DNA from 2 places in the Paenibacillus sp. MAHUQ-45 genome. Region 1 is predicted to be linked to the other one. Evidence: a T-box and tRNA genes for the amino acid it is inferred to sense, from the RefSeq annotation. Region 1 holds a T-box; the other holds one or more tRNA genes.

What was found. The T-box of region 1 lies ahead of AC3Y23_RS15740 (arginine--tRNA ligase). A T-box ahead of a tRNA ligase gene usually reads a tRNA of that ligase, here a tRNA-Arg.
Region 2: it encodes a tRNA-Arg, which carries the amino acid that the T-box ahead of AC3Y23_RS15740 (arginine--tRNA ligase) is inferred to sense. The anticodon was not compared.

The regions. Positions count from the first base shown of each region.
Region 1 is NZ_JBYUPV010000006.1:306,538-313,979, forward strand. It holds gene AC3Y23_RS15740 (arginine--tRNA ligase) at 1-1,450, opposite strand, end outside; T-box leader at 1,494-1,719, opposite strand; gene AC3Y23_RS15745 (hypothetical protein) at 2,321-2,446, shown strand; gene AC3Y23_RS15750 (hypothetical protein) at 2,443-6,024, shown strand; gene AC3Y23_RS15755 (glycosyltransferase) at 6,115-7,218, shown strand; gene AC3Y23_RS15760 (DEAD/DEAH box helicase) at 7,309-7,442, opposite strand, start outside.
Region 2 is NZ_JBYUPV010000018.1:49,491-56,932, reverse strand. It holds gene AC3Y23_RS26825 (HPr family phosphocarrier protein) at 1-184, shown strand, start outside; gene AC3Y23_RS26820 (GNAT family N-acetyltransferase) at 298-822, shown strand; gene AC3Y23_RS26815 (SIMPL domain-containing protein) at 956-1,711, shown strand; gene AC3Y23_RS26810 (PdaC/SigV domain-containing protein) at 2,037-3,143, shown strand; gene AC3Y23_RS26805 (GDSL-type esterase/lipase family protein) at 3,227-3,865, shown strand; gene clpP (ATP-dependent Clp endopeptidase proteolytic subunit ClpP) at 3,996-4,592, opposite strand; tRNA gene AC3Y23_RS26795 (tRNA-Arg) at 4,781-4,855, opposite strand; gene AC3Y23_RS26790 (sugar-binding transcriptional regulator) at 5,176-6,228, shown strand; gene gap (type I glyceraldehyde-3-phosphate dehydrogenase) at 6,346-7,356, shown strand.

The sequences.
Region 1 (7,442 bases):
TCCCAAGATTGAAGCGCAGCAGGTAGTACCGAATGGCGGCATGAGCAATGATACGGCTAGATAGACCGCTTTTATCGGAACGGCTCTCTTCGATAGTCTCTTCCATTAAGGAAATCAGATTAGCGACCTTCACGCCGATCCCCTGGCGCCCCGACATGGCATAGGAGTTTTTGCCATCAGAGATATCAATTCCAAGCTCGGCAGCGGAAGCAGGGCTTAGTGAGACTACACCGTAGCTTACATGGTAGAGCTTCTCCGCTTGTTCGGGATAGCCAAGCACCTGCAGGGCCTGCTTCACCATCAGTTGCGGGTATTCCTGGCGATGGTCAATCACATTGATGACAGCATCCGCCTGCCCATAAGGCATGGACTGTCCGGTTAGTCCGGTAGTCCACAGTCCAGCAGCAAATTCGCTATAAGCAAAATCTTTGTCCAGTAATCCGAATTTCCACAGATGATAGGCGATATCTTTGGCAGTGTAGGTCAAAATCCCGTTGGAGCGAACCAGCACTTTATCCTGGTGGTATTCACCATTCTCCGTACCTTCTTCTGCTGTCTCTCCAGTGCCTTGTTTCAGCACCCAACAGCCGGCAAGCTTTCCTTCCGTTTCTTGAACAAAAGCTGAAGTCTGCGACAGTCGGTCGAACGCAGCCGCCCAGAAACCCTCTCTGACAATGCTGCTCTCCCAGACGAGCAGATCATAGTCAATTCCGAAGCCTTTCATCTCTTCTACATGCTCCCGCACGATCCGCTCGGCCACGAGATTGCCCAGCCAGGCGGTGTTTCCGCGGCCTTCTTCCAAGGCATGCAGGGTTTCGGACCGTTTCTCCACCATCCCAGGCTCAAGAGCATACGCCTTGTTTATTTGGGAATAAATATCCCAGCAGTAATCCCCGAAGCGAACATACTCCCCCTCCAGCGGAATGTTTTGTAGTCCCACAACCGTATCGGCGAGCTGATTACCAAGATCATCTACGTAGTTGTGCACTTCGACCTGTTTTCCTGTTCTTCTCAGTACGCGAACCAAGGTATCCCCGATACAGGAGTTGCGGAGATGGCCAATATGAGCAGCCTTATTGGGATTGATGGAGGTATGCTCTACAACAATTTTTTCATTCGAGAGCTCGGGAAGCACAAAAGAGTGTTGTGCCCAAGTCGGCCAGTGAATATACAAATTAACAAAACCCGGCGCTGCGACGGCAACTTCACGAATCAAGCCAGAACAGGCACCTTGCTGTTCAAAGGTATCCTTTATCAACCCGGCAATAATCATCGGCGCTTTGCGCAAGGTCTTGGCGAGCTGCAGTGCAATGCTGCTGGCATAATCACCATGCTCAAGGCTGGCAGGCTGTTCAATGGGGATAGGGCCTCCGGTATAAGGTACACCGAGTGTTAGGCAGACTTCCCGCACACTTTGTTCCAGACTATCTCTAATGTGTTGACTTAACATAAATACATCCTCCTTATAAATAAAAAAACAGCCCCCGTCTCTATAAAGAGACGAGGGCTGTAAGCGCTCGCGGTACCACTCCTTGTTGCCGAACTATTAAGTTCAGCCACTCGTATTAGGGTAACGGCCTTCTGCCGGGATTTCCTACTGCTTCGGTTCAGAAATCCATCTCACGGGTGCGCTTCAATATGGGGGCCGCACCGGCTTTCACTCTCCCGGCTCGCTGAGGGCTGACTTCCCATAACTACTCTCCCGATCATCGATTGTCATATCAATTATCAATTTTTCTTAGTATACCCAAAATTGCCAAGAAAGCAATAGTTAAACCCATTCTTCTACCAATCAGTATTGAAAATTAAATTTGAACTATCTTTACGAGAGGGTTATGGAAGTCTACACCGTGCGGGGTTTCAAAGAATATTACTATTTAAGGCACTAAGTTATTCATGCAGTGAAAATGATAGTGTCGTAGTTTCCAAATCTATAAAAAAGGAGATGGAGAAATGAGCTTTTGGTCGACAGGACCGATAGAGAATGCTGTGTCGCCTGTGAGCGGGATTAGACCCACTCAGCATGTTATCGTCAAAATCGATAACCGTAGTTCCAGCACGGTTTCTTCGGTCGGGATTCAAGGGTTCTATCTGAATGGTGTAAGAACAGAGTATGTCGATGAATTGTTGTCTGTTGCACCTAATCAGGTAATTACCAGAGAATATTTTGCGGATTTTGACGGCTTCGAATTCCTTTTCGAGACCCCAATCAGCCCTTGTGACGACGATCCTATTCAAATTTCGGTCTGGGGTATAGATGCTCAAGGTCAATTGGTAACTGCACATCGCCTCGTCTCCGCTGAGCTGTTAGGTGAACTGTGTGGCATCACTGGCGCAACAGGTGCACCAGGTGCAACTGGCTCGACAGGAGCTACAGGAGCAACTGGTCAGACTGGAGCGAGAGGAGCTACGGGTGCCACCGGGGCAACTGGAGCAACCGGGGTGACAGGAAATACTGGAGTACCGGGAACACCAGGAGTGACAGGTGCAACTGGGGCAACGGGAGCAACGGGAGCGACTGGAGTGACAGGTGCCACTGGAGCAACGGGTGGAACAGGAGCAACTGGGGCAACGGGAGCCACTGGAGCGACAGGAGATTCTGGTGAAACTGGAGCCACCGGAGCTACCGGAGCTACCGGAGCGACAGGTGACACTGGAGCAACGGGTGGAACAGGAGCAACTGGATCAACTGGAGCGACGGGAGACACTGGAGCAACAGGAGCAACGGGTGCAACAGGAGACACTGGAGCAACTGGGGAAACGGGAGCAGCTGGAGCAACGGGAGCCACTGGAGCAACGGGAGCAACAGGGGCAACAGGAGACACTGGTGCAACGGGAGCGACAGGAGCAACGGGAGACACTGGTGCAACGGGTGCCACCGGAGCGACAGGAGACACTGGAGCAACAGGAGACACTGGAGCAACAGGAGCAACAGGAGCAACGGGAGCAACGGGTGAAACTGGAGCAACGGGAGCAACAGGAGCAACAGGAGCAACAGGAGCAACGGGAGCAACGGGAGCAACAGGAGCAACAGGAGCAACAGGAGCAACTGGAGCAACAGGAGCAACGGGAGCAACAGGAGCAACGGGAGCAACAGGGGCAACAGGAGACACTGGTGCAACGGGTTCCACCGGAGCAACAGGAGACACTGGTGCAACGGGAGCAACAGGAGCAACGGGTGAAACTGGAGCAACGGGGGCAACAGGAGACACTGGAGCAACTGGGGCAACGGGAGCGACAGGAGCGACAGGAGACACTGGAGCGACAGGAGACACAGGAGCCACCGGAGCGACAGGAGACACTGGAGCAACAGGAGCGACAGGAGACACTGGAGCAACAGGAGCAACGGGAGACACTGGAGCAACAGGAGCCACTGGAGCAACGGGTGAAACTGGTGCAACGGGAGCAACAGGAGCAACAGGAGCAACGGGTGAAACTGGAGCAACGGGAGCAACTGGAGCAACGGGTGAAACTGGAGCAACAGGAGCAACGGGAGCAACAGGGGCAACAGGAGACACTGGTGCAACGGGAGCCACTGGAGCGACAGGAGATTCTGGTGAAACTGGAGCCACCGGAGCAACAGGTGCCACTGGAGCAACGGGTGGAACAGGAGCAACTGGGGCAACGGGAGCCACTGGAGCGACAGGAGATTCTGGTGAAACTGGAGCAACGGGTGGAACAGGAGCAACTGGGGCAACTGGTGCAACGGGAGCGACAGGTGACACTGGAGCGACAGGAGCGACAGGAGCCACAGGAGCCACCGGAGCCACCGGAGCCACCGGAGCGACAGGAGACACAGGAGCAACGGGTGAAACAGGAGCGACAGGAGCGACAGGAGACACTGGAGCAACAGGAGCAACGGGAGACACTGGAGCAACAGGAGCAACGGGAGACACTGGAGCAACAGGAGCAACGGGAGACACTGGTGCAACAGGAGACACTGGAGCGACCGGAGTGACAGGTGCCACTGGAGCAACGGGTGAAACTGGTGCAACGGGAGCAACAGGAGCAACGGGAGCAACAGGGGCAACAGGTGCCACTGGAGCAACGGGTGAAACTGGTGCAACGGGTGCGACAGGAGCCACGGGAGCAACGGGAGACACTGGAGAAACAGGAGCAACAGGAGCAACAGGAGCAACAGGAGCAACAGGAGCAACGGGAGCAACAGGGGCAACAGGTGCCACTGGAGCAACGGGTGAAACTGGAGCCACTGGTGCAACGGGAGCAACTGGAGCAACGGGTGAAACTGGAGCAACGGGAGCAACAGGAGCAACGGGAGCAACGGGAGCAACAGGAGCAACGGGAGCAACAGGGGCAACAGGAGACACTGGTGCAACGGGAGCAACAGGAGCAACGGGAGACACTGGTGCAACGGGTGCCACCGGAGCAACAGGTGACACTGGTGCAACGGGAGCGACAGGAGACACAGGAGCCACCGGAGCGACAGGAGCAACAGGAGACACTGGAGCAACAGGAGCAACGGGAGACACTGGTGCAACAGGAGACACTGGAGCGACCGGAGTGACAGGTGCCACGGGAGCAACGGGTGAAACTGGTGCAACGGGTGCGACAGGAGCAACTGGAGCCACCGGAGTCACTGGAGCAACGGGAGCGACGGGCGCCACTGGAGCAACAGGAGCCACTGGAGCTACGGGTGCAACAGGAGCCACTGGAGCAACGGGAGCAACGGGAGTGACAGGAGCCACCGGAGCAACAGGAGCAACTGGGGCAACGGGAGCGACAGGTGACACTGGAGCGACAGGAGCCACCGGAGCAACAGGAACGACTGGAACAACAGGAGCCACTGGAGCTACGGGTGTAACAGGAGCCACTGGGGCAACAGGAGCAACGGGAGCGACAGGAGCCACCGGAGCCACCGGAGCCACCGGAGCGACAGGAGCGACAGGAGCGACTGGAACAACAGGAGCCACTGGGGCAACAGGAGCAACGGGAGCGACAGGAGCCACCGGAGCCACCGGAGCGACAGGAGCCACCGGAGCGACAGGAGCCACCGGAGCAACAGGAGCAACAGGAGCCACCGGAGCAACAGGAGCAACAGGAGCCACTGGAACAACTGGAGCAACGGGAGCCACCGGAGCCACTGGGGCAACAGGAGTCACCGGAGCGACAGGAGCGACTGGAACAACAGGAGCCACCGGAGCGACAGGAGCCACCGGAGCAACGGGTGCAACGGGAGCAACAGGAGCGACGGGAACCACTGGGGCGACAGGAGCCACCGGAGCAACAGGAGCGACTGGAACAACTGGAGCAACAGGAGCCACTGGGGCAACCGGAGCGACAGGTGCAACAGGATCGGCAGGAGCCACAGGAGCCACCGGAGCCACCGGAGCCACGGGAGCCGCCGGAGGTACCGGAGCAACCGGAGCCACCGGAGTAACGGGAGCCACCGGAAGTACCGGAGCAACAGGAGCCACTGGAGGTACCGGAGCAACGGGAGCCGCCGGAGGTACCGGAGCAACAGGAGCCACAGGAACCGCCGGTTCAGGTGCCATCATTCCTTATGCTTCGGGACTTCCAGTTTCGTTGACTACAGTACTGGGTGGTGTACTGAATACATCCAGCTTGATCGGTTTTGGCACGAGCTCCATAGGTCTGAATATTACCGGCTCAGCAATTAACATTACCGGTGGTCCAGGGCTTTTGGTCAACGAAGCATTCTCTGTTCCACGTGCCGGTACCATCACCTCAATAGCTGCTTATTTCAGTACGACAACTGCACTCAGCTTGGTAGGTACAACGATTACCATTACAGCTGAATTGTACCGTTCGATAGCACCTAATAACACTTTCACAGCAATAGCAGGGTCGATTGTAACGCTGACTCCTACACTTACAGGTACTCTGGCGTTGGGTACAACCAGCAGTGGAACCGCTACTGGTTTATCCATTCCGGTCACCCCTGGGGAGCGGTTGATTCTGGTCTTCAGCGCTAATGTAACGGCTGGTACTGATGTAGCGACTACGATTGCCGGCTATGCCAGTGGCGGGATCGCCATCAGCTAAGGTATATCCGTAGGTTTCAAATAAGCAAGGGCTTGTTACAAGCCCCTGCTTATTTTTATCCCTGTGTTGCATTCAAGGAAGGAGATATCCATGATTTCAATCAGTCTGTGCATGATCGTGCGTAATGAGGAAAAAGGACTCGCCCGCTGTCTTTCAACGGTTAAGGAAATCGTCGATGAAATTATTATTGTAGATACAGGTTCCACCGACAAGACCAAGGAAGTCGCTAGAAGCTTCGGTGCCAAAATTTATGATTTTGAATGGATCGATCACTTTGCTGCTGCTAGAAACTATGCCTTCAAGCAGGCGACGCAAGAATATATTCTCTGGCTGGATGCCGATGATACCATTGCCGAGAAGGATCAGACTCTTTTTAAAGAGTTAAAAAAGACGTTGTCCCCCCATATTCATAGTGTAACCATGCCCTATCATCTGGCGTTTGACCATGACGGAAATGTGACCTCGAGCTTGCGGCGTAACCGGCTGGTTAGACGGGATCGCAACTTTCAGTGGTACGGCCCGGTGCACGAGTATTTGGAGGTAGGCGGCAATATTATTCACGGCGAGGTGGCGATTACTCATCAAAAAGATAAACAGTATACAGACCGCAATCTGCGCATTTATCGCAAAAGAGTAGAGCAGGGGGAACAATTCTCCCCTCGCGACTTGTACTATTACGCTAACGAGCTTCGCGATCATGCCTTGTACCAGGAAGCTGTGGAGTACTATGGGAAGTTCCTGGGCGCAGGTGAGGGTTGGGTTGAGGATAATATTCAGGCCTGCCTCAAGCTGGCTGGTTGTTATGGGCAATTGGGCGACACGGAAAAAGAGTTCCAGGCTCTCTGCAAAACCTTGCAGTATGACGCTCCCCGTGCGGAATTCTGCTGCCGGATCGGTGCATTTTTCCTGGAAAAATCGCAGCACAATGAAGCTATTTATTGGTATCAGCAGGCGCTGAACCTGCCAGAACAGAAAGAGAATATGGGTTCCACCAACCGTGCCTATTCAACCTGGCTGCCGCATTTGCAACTCTGCCTGTGCTATGACCGGATAGGGGAACATCTGCAAGCGAATGAACATAATGAACAGGCTCTAAAATACGCACCTTCTCATCCGAGCATGCTGTATAACCGAAATTATTTTCAGAAACTTCTGGGTCCTGCCTACAAGAAGGAAGCAGGGACTAGAAAATAATATAACAATCCCCCATGGGGTCATCGCCGTGGGGGGATTGTCATTTCTCTGTTTTTTCTCAGGCAAGCCTTCTTGTTAAAGTTGGTTGTATCAAATCCGCAGAATCTCCCGGATATCTTGTTCTGTCAGGGCGGACAAGCTCTCATGTCCTGGCTGAATGACTTCATCGATCAAGTTCTTCTTCTTTTGCTGCAATTCATACATCTTGTCTTCCACCGTACCTT
Region 2 (7,442 bases), on a different contig from region 1:
TTCGTCGGAGATTTTCGTGGAAAAAGACGATAAAAAAGTAAACGCTAAGAGTATTATGGGTATCATGAGTCTGGCGATCAGTTCCGGCACGGAGATTTATATTAGCGCAGATGGCGCTGATGCGGATCAAGCTGTAACCGCTTTGACCAGTTTGGTGAGCAAGGAAGAGCTCGAGAACCAATAATTGTAAGGCCTTACTTTATATCCGCAGGACCAAAAGCCCCCTTGTGGGCTTTTTTTCATACTTAAAACTATAAATTTAAATTTATTAAACTATCTATAATGGGGTGCAAAGTTATGGCGAAGAATGTAAGGTTGGTATCGCCTAATTCTGAGTATCAAGGGGCCTATCTGGAGTTTTACCAGGAATGGGTGGATAGTGGGGAAGATATCGTTCCTTGGGTTGTAGAGAAGGACCCTAACGATTTTGCAGCGATGCTGCTCTTTCTGGAAGAGAACCGATTAGGCCTAGGTCTACCGGAAGGATGGGTGGCGAATTCAACGTTCTGGCTCGTGACCGAGGAGGGACAAGTTGTTGGCGCCGTTAATATTAGGCATACTTTAACTGAACAGGGTCTGCTTGTGAGTGGGCATATCGGCTATGGGATCAGACCTACGGCCAGACGCAAGGGATATGCAACAGAGTTGCTAAAGCAGGCATTGGTGAAAGCCCAGGAACTTGGCATTGATAAAGCATTGGTGCTTTGTGATGCAGTAAATACAGGATCGGCGAAGACGATTGCAAATAACGACGGTGCGGAAGATGAGCCATACACTGAAGAAGATGGGAATGTCGTCCGTCGCTTCTGGATTCAGACCTAAGGATTATTATGCATGAAGTCTGGAACAACCAATAAATATTTTTGTGCTCAGGCATAAAACGATGCAACATTTGCCAACCCGTCCCGTCTAAAGGGTACCAACTAATCAAGAAGGCTGAAAGGGGATAGCAAACATGAATAAATTAGCTAAATCATTTGGAACAGTAATGCTGGCAGGGAGTTTGTTGATTGGAGGTAGTGCGTTGAGCGCTGTATTCCAGGGGACTGCCACGGCTTATGCGGATGAAGTACAGAAGAATGTCGTGAATGTAGTCGGCAAAGGGGAATTGTCTATCAAGCCGGATATCGTCTATCTGTCCATCGCTGTAGACACCTCAGCAGCAACAGCGCAGGAAGCACAGAAAACAAACGCAGCCAAGATCCAAAAAATCACTACACTGCTGAAGGGCACTTGGAAGATTGCGGATAAGGACATTCAAAGCACCCAGTTCTATGTACAGCCAAATTACACTTACAGTGAGAAAGAAGGACAGCAGGTAAAGGGCTACAACGCTAATCATACATTGGTGGTTGCCTATCGTGATCTGGCAAAAGTAGGAGAGTTGTTGGATGCTGCTTCCGCTGCAGGCGCTAACAATATCGGCAATGCACGTTTTGCAGTAGAGGACAGCGCTGCTTTTGAAGCACAGGTTATTGAAAAAGCAATGGCTAACGCCGATGTTAAAGCTGGTGCGATTGCCAAGGCCTCTAAGCGCAGCCTGGGTCAGGTGATCAGTGTTAGCCAAAACGACCTTGGTAGCCAGCCAGTGTTCTTCGATCAAACTTTAAAAGCGATGGCCGCTTCGGCAGATGCCTCTGGCAACACATCCGTGCAGCCGGGAGAAGTTAAAGTGACTACTCAGCTTAATGTAACCTATGAATTGAAATAAATCAGCAGTCCCGTAATGAATAACGACAGTCTGTAATCAATGAAGGGGCCATCTCCTACCGCGTGAGCGAAGGAGGTGGCCTCTTTTTGCTGCGGATATTCCGGATACTCAATAGAAAAGGTGCGAAATCTCTCATTTTGTTTAATGAAATGTAATAACACTCACTATAATGCTGCTAATTTACTAAGGAATTGTAAAGAGAATTGTAACGACTGGATCTGGCGGGTTCTCTATAATTAGAGGAGTGGAAATGACTCGGAGGACGATGCTTCTCTCTTGGTAATGTTCCAAAGGATACATCATGATCTTGGAGGGAGAAATGACAATGAGTAAAATAGCGATGAAAAATGGTCGAAAATGGGGCGTGGGCCTGCTGGCGGCGGGGCTGCTGCTGAGCGGAGGCGTGCTGCCAGTACATACTAGCTTTGCTGCACCTGCGGTGAAGAATCCGAGTAAAGCGGACACGGTGGCTGTTCTGAAATGGAATGGTGTCCTTACACAGCAGACAGGGATCGTTCGATCTGGCGAGGTCTTTGTACCAGTAACTTTTCTGCGTGATGTCGTGAAGCTTCCGGTGAGCTACAGTCAGACGGACAGTGCCTATACGATTGGAAAAGGCAGTGCACAGACGAAGCTTCTGGTCTCCTCGTATGGGGTCTCCATCACGGTGAATAACTTTTTTATTAGGGAGTATGAAGGTCTAAACGTCAATAACCGGCTTTATGTTCCACTGGGTCTCCTGACTGACTATATGGGTTATAAAGGCGATTGGAACGCTCCTTCCGGCCGCCTAAACCTTATGGTCAGCCCGCAGAATGCGTTAAAAATCACCTCAGCGAACTATGCCAAGGGTAGTGAGGATGAAGGGGCAGTCATCAACCTCGATTACCCGCAAATAAGTGGGCTGGCTAATGCTGATGCGCAACAGAAAATTAATGCTGCACTCAAGCAGTCGACCATGAGATTTGCGGCTGGGGCCGAAGCGGACATTGCAGACAGGGACGAAGAGAGTCGTCCTTATGAATATGATGCAGGATATGTTGTGACCTACAATCAGAACGGCGTACTGAGCTTGCTGTTGAACCAGTACGGCTATACTGGAGGTGCGCATGGCATGTCTTATCGTCAGGCCTTTACCTTCTCCTTGAAGGATGGGAAACAGCTGCTCCTGCGTGATCTGTTCGGCGCTAATCCCAATTACAAGAAAGACCTGAATACCAAGCTGAGCCAGCGATTCAAAGCAGATGAAGGTTATTTTGGCGGGTTCACAGGCCTGAATACTGAGCAAAGTTACTATTTGAAAGACGGCAAGGTCGTTATCTTTTTCCAACTTTATGAATACACTCCATACGCTGCCGGATTCCCTGAATTCACCTTCACTTTTAAGGAATTGTTGCCAAATGGGAGTAGCCCGTTTTCCGCTTTAAAATAACCTCGGGACATCTTCCAGTTACCTAATCTATGTGAGACTCATATGCTGAATAGAGGTCTAGCACAGAGCGGGGAGGGAGAGTTATGGGTTTTCAGTATACGGCGATAGGCGATTCTCTGACGACGGGTTTTGGCGCGTTGCCGGGCAATGGATTCGTGCCAGTATACCGCAGAACGGCGGAATCCCGGCTAGGCGCCTTCGTGGCTTCGTCCAATCTGGGTGTCAATGGAATGACTACGGCCGACCTGGAGCAGCAGCTTCGCAGAAGCAACGGATTTCGTCAGTCGGTGCGGGAAGCGGACATTATTACAATGTCCATCGGCGGGAATGATTTGATCCATGCCGCGAAATCTGGAGGAGGTCCCTCGGGGATTTCACCCCGGGTTTTGCAAAAATCACTGCAGGAATGCCGGGAGAACTTTGCCGGAATTATGTCTTCGCTTAGACAATTGAAGGCGGGTACACGGGAGCCTTATATTATAAGAATAGTGGGATTGTATAATCCCTACCCTCAGATAGCGGAGGCGACAGCGTGGGTACGCCAGTTCAACCAGTATGCTTCTGGCTATAGCAGTCGGGTGGTTGGATTTGCTTCGATCTATGGTGATTTTGCTGGTAACGAGCGGAGCCTACTATCCATTGACCATCTCCATCCCAATGGACGGGGATACCGGGTGATTGCGAACAAGCTGGATGGGCTGCGGTACGGGATGCTGTACTGAGTAACTGGTGCAGGTGTTGTTAAAGGTTGTTTACTTAAAACGATGAGTTCCAAGCGTGTAAAGTTCGATACGTTAAAAAAAGCCCCTGAATCTGCATCGCGGATCCAGGGGCTTTTGCATGCTCGGAGAATTAAACTCCAGGTACCAGTGTCTTCTCAATCACCTTATCGACAATACCGTATTCGGCAGCATCAGCAGCGCTCATGAAGTAGTCACGATCTGTATCTTTCTCGATACGCTCCAGCGGCTGGCCAGTACGCTCAGACAGAATACGGTTCAGCTTGTCACGCAGCTTCAGGATGCGGCGGGCGCGGATTTCGATATCCGTTGCCTGTCCCTGAGCTCCGCCCAGCGGCTGGTGAATCATGATCTCGCTGTTCGGAAGCGCAAAACGCTTGCCCTTGGCGCCAGCGTTGAGCAGGAACGCTCCCATGGAAGCAGCCATGCCCACACAAATGGTGGAAACGTCAGGCTTAATGTATTGCATTGTATCAAATATAGCCATACCAGCAGTGATTGATCCGCCAGGACTGTTCACATAGAGGTGAATATCCTTCTCCGGGTCCTCAGCTGCTAGGAACAGCATTTGGGCGATGATGGAATTGGCCACCACGTCATTAACCTCCGTTCCGAGGAAAATGATGCGGTCCTTCAGCAAGCGGGAATAGATGTCATAAGCGCGTTCACCGCGGTTGCTCTGTTCTACTACCATTGGGATATAACTCACGTGGAAAACCTCCTTGGTATTGGCTCTTCGAATGTGTTCATTTGTTACTCTTACCGTAATAACCACATGATAAACAAATTCAAACAAAAAGTCAAAGAAAGTCAAACTTAGTTGCAAAAAAAAGAGCCACATCATGGCACTTTGGTTAAAAACAATATAGAACTCACAATTGAAGCTATTAAAAATAGTGGCGCGCCCGCCAAGAATCGAACTTGGATCTCAGGCTTCGGAGGCCTACGTCATATCCATTGGACCACGGGCGCAACAGAAATTATTATAATACAAGAAGATTACAATTGCAATGTATTAATATCAAAGCGTTGAAATCTTTCTTTTAGCGGGTCTTATGAAAATCGTACAAGCCCGTCCACCCTGCGGATTATCCAGCAAAAGAGGGGGGTAAAGCCCTTACATCCCGTGATATATGTATAAGATGAAAAGAGGTTGTGAATTCTACTCTCGGAAGACTTGCGCTTCGCTCGAAATTTGGTTAGAATATGGGTGGGACTTAAAAAGTTAACCCGGGACGTTTTAAGACCATGAACGAGGGAATAGAGAAAGACGAAGTTGCAGGAGTGAAAGCATGCGTAATTTATTGGAAATCCAAAAGCAGCTTCTGCCTGATCTCATGGAAACCCTTAAGAGACGGTACACGATTCTTCATCAGATCATGTTGTCCGATATTATCGGGCGCAGAACGCTGGCCGCTTCCCTGGATATGACGGAGCGGGTGCTGCGAGCCGAGACGGATCTTCTGAAATCGCAAGGGCTCATCGAGATCGAGAGCGTAGGCATGCGCATTAGCGATGCCGGTCGCAGACTGCTTGACCTGCTGGAGCCGATCGCCAAGAGCCTGTTTGGCCTAGATGATCTGGAAGAGAAAATCCGCACAACCTATGGTCTTAGTAAAGTTATTATAGTACCGGGTGACTGCGAATCGTCACCTTTCACCAAACGTGAGCTTGGACGCGCTGGCGCCAAGGCGCTACTCGGTGTATTGCGTTCAGACGATACTATTGCCGTCACAGGCGGCTCAACGCTAGCCGAGATGGCCGATCAGTTGTCCCCCCCGCTATCCCATTCCTATAAGGACGCCTGGTTTGTACCGGCGCGTGGAGGGCTGGGAGAGAGTATGGAGATTCAGGCTAACACGATCGCATCTACGATGGCCAAACGGGTAGGCGCGAATTACCGGCTGCTGCATGTACCGGACCTGCTCAGCGAGGATGCTTTTCAGTCCCTTGCGCTGGACTCCAATATTGGAGAGATCGTTGGCATCATCCGCCGCTCACGGATCATCGTGCACGGTATCGGTGACGCCCTGGAGATGACCCGCCGCCGTAATCTGGATGAAGCCACAGTGGCCGAAATTCAGGGAGAAGGAGCGGTAGCCGAGTCTTTCGGTTATTACTTCAATGAAGAGGGCAAGGTGGTTCACACCATGCTCACCATGGGACTGCGTCTGGAGGATATCATGCGGACGGAAGTCGTCGTCGGAATTGCCGGCGGCAAACGTAAGGCCAAAGCCATCCATGCGATGCTTCGTTTCGGGCAAGAGGATATTCTGATTACCGATGAGGCCGCTGCGGTGGAGATTGGTAGAGAAATCGACAGTGAAATACAGCTTCCTTTATAGTTTTACAGAAAATGGGGAGCAACGTTAATTATTTTGCATTATACTTAATATTGTTGTCTTGACAAGCTTTACGGCTTGTCTTGAATAAATAAAAAGAAATCTAGGAGGAACTATTCAATGAGTGTAAAAGTAGGTATTAACGGTTTTGGACGTATTGGCCGCCTTGCTTTCCGCCGTATTCAAAATGTAGAAGGTATCGAAGTGGTAGCAATCAATGACTTGACTGACGCTAAGATGCTTGCTCATTTGCTTAAATATGATACAACTCAAGGCACTTTCAAAGGCGATGTTGAAGTGCATGATGGATTCTTCAAAGTAAACGGTAAAGAAGTTAAGGTTCTTGCGAACCGCAACCCAGAAGAATTGCCTTGGGGCGACCTTGGCGTTGACATCGTACTGGAGTGCACAGGCTTCTTCACAACTAAAGAAGCAGCTGAGAAGCACCTTAAAGGCGGAGCTAAGAAAGTAGTTATCTCTGCTCCAGCTACTGGCGACATGAAAACTGTCGTTTACAACGTTAACCATGACATCCTTGATGGTACTGAAACTGTTATCTCCGGTGCTTCTTGCACAACGAACTGCCTAGCTCCAATGGCTAAAGTTCTGAACGACAAGTTCGGTATCGTTGAAGGTTTGATGACTACTATCCACGCTTACACTGGCGACCAAAACACTTTGGATGCTCCACACTCCAAAGGTGACTTCAGACGCGCTCGTGCAGCAGCTGAGAACATCATCCCTAACACTACCGGTGCTGCTAAAGCAATCGGTCTGGTTATTCCAGAACTGAAAGGCAAACTTGACGGTGCGGCTCAACGCGTTCCAGTAGCTACAGGTTCCCTGACTGAGCTGGTAACTGTACTTGAGAAGAACGTAACTGTTGAAGAGCTGAACGCAGCAATGAAAGAAGCTTCCGATCCAGAAACTTACGGCTACACTGAAGATGAAATCGTATCTTCCGACATTAAGGGCATCACTTTCGGTTCCCTGTTCGATGCTACACAAACTAAAGTATTGACTGTTGGCGACAAACAACTGGTTAAAACTGTTGCTTGGTATGACAACGAAATGTCCTACACTGCTCAATTGGTTCGTACTTTGGAGCACTTCGCAAAAATCGCTAAGTAATATCACTTTTATATAAGCATTATCTATAGAGCGGAAACAGATGTTCCTTGTTTCCGCTCTTTCTAAATGCATTCCTTGTAATTCCT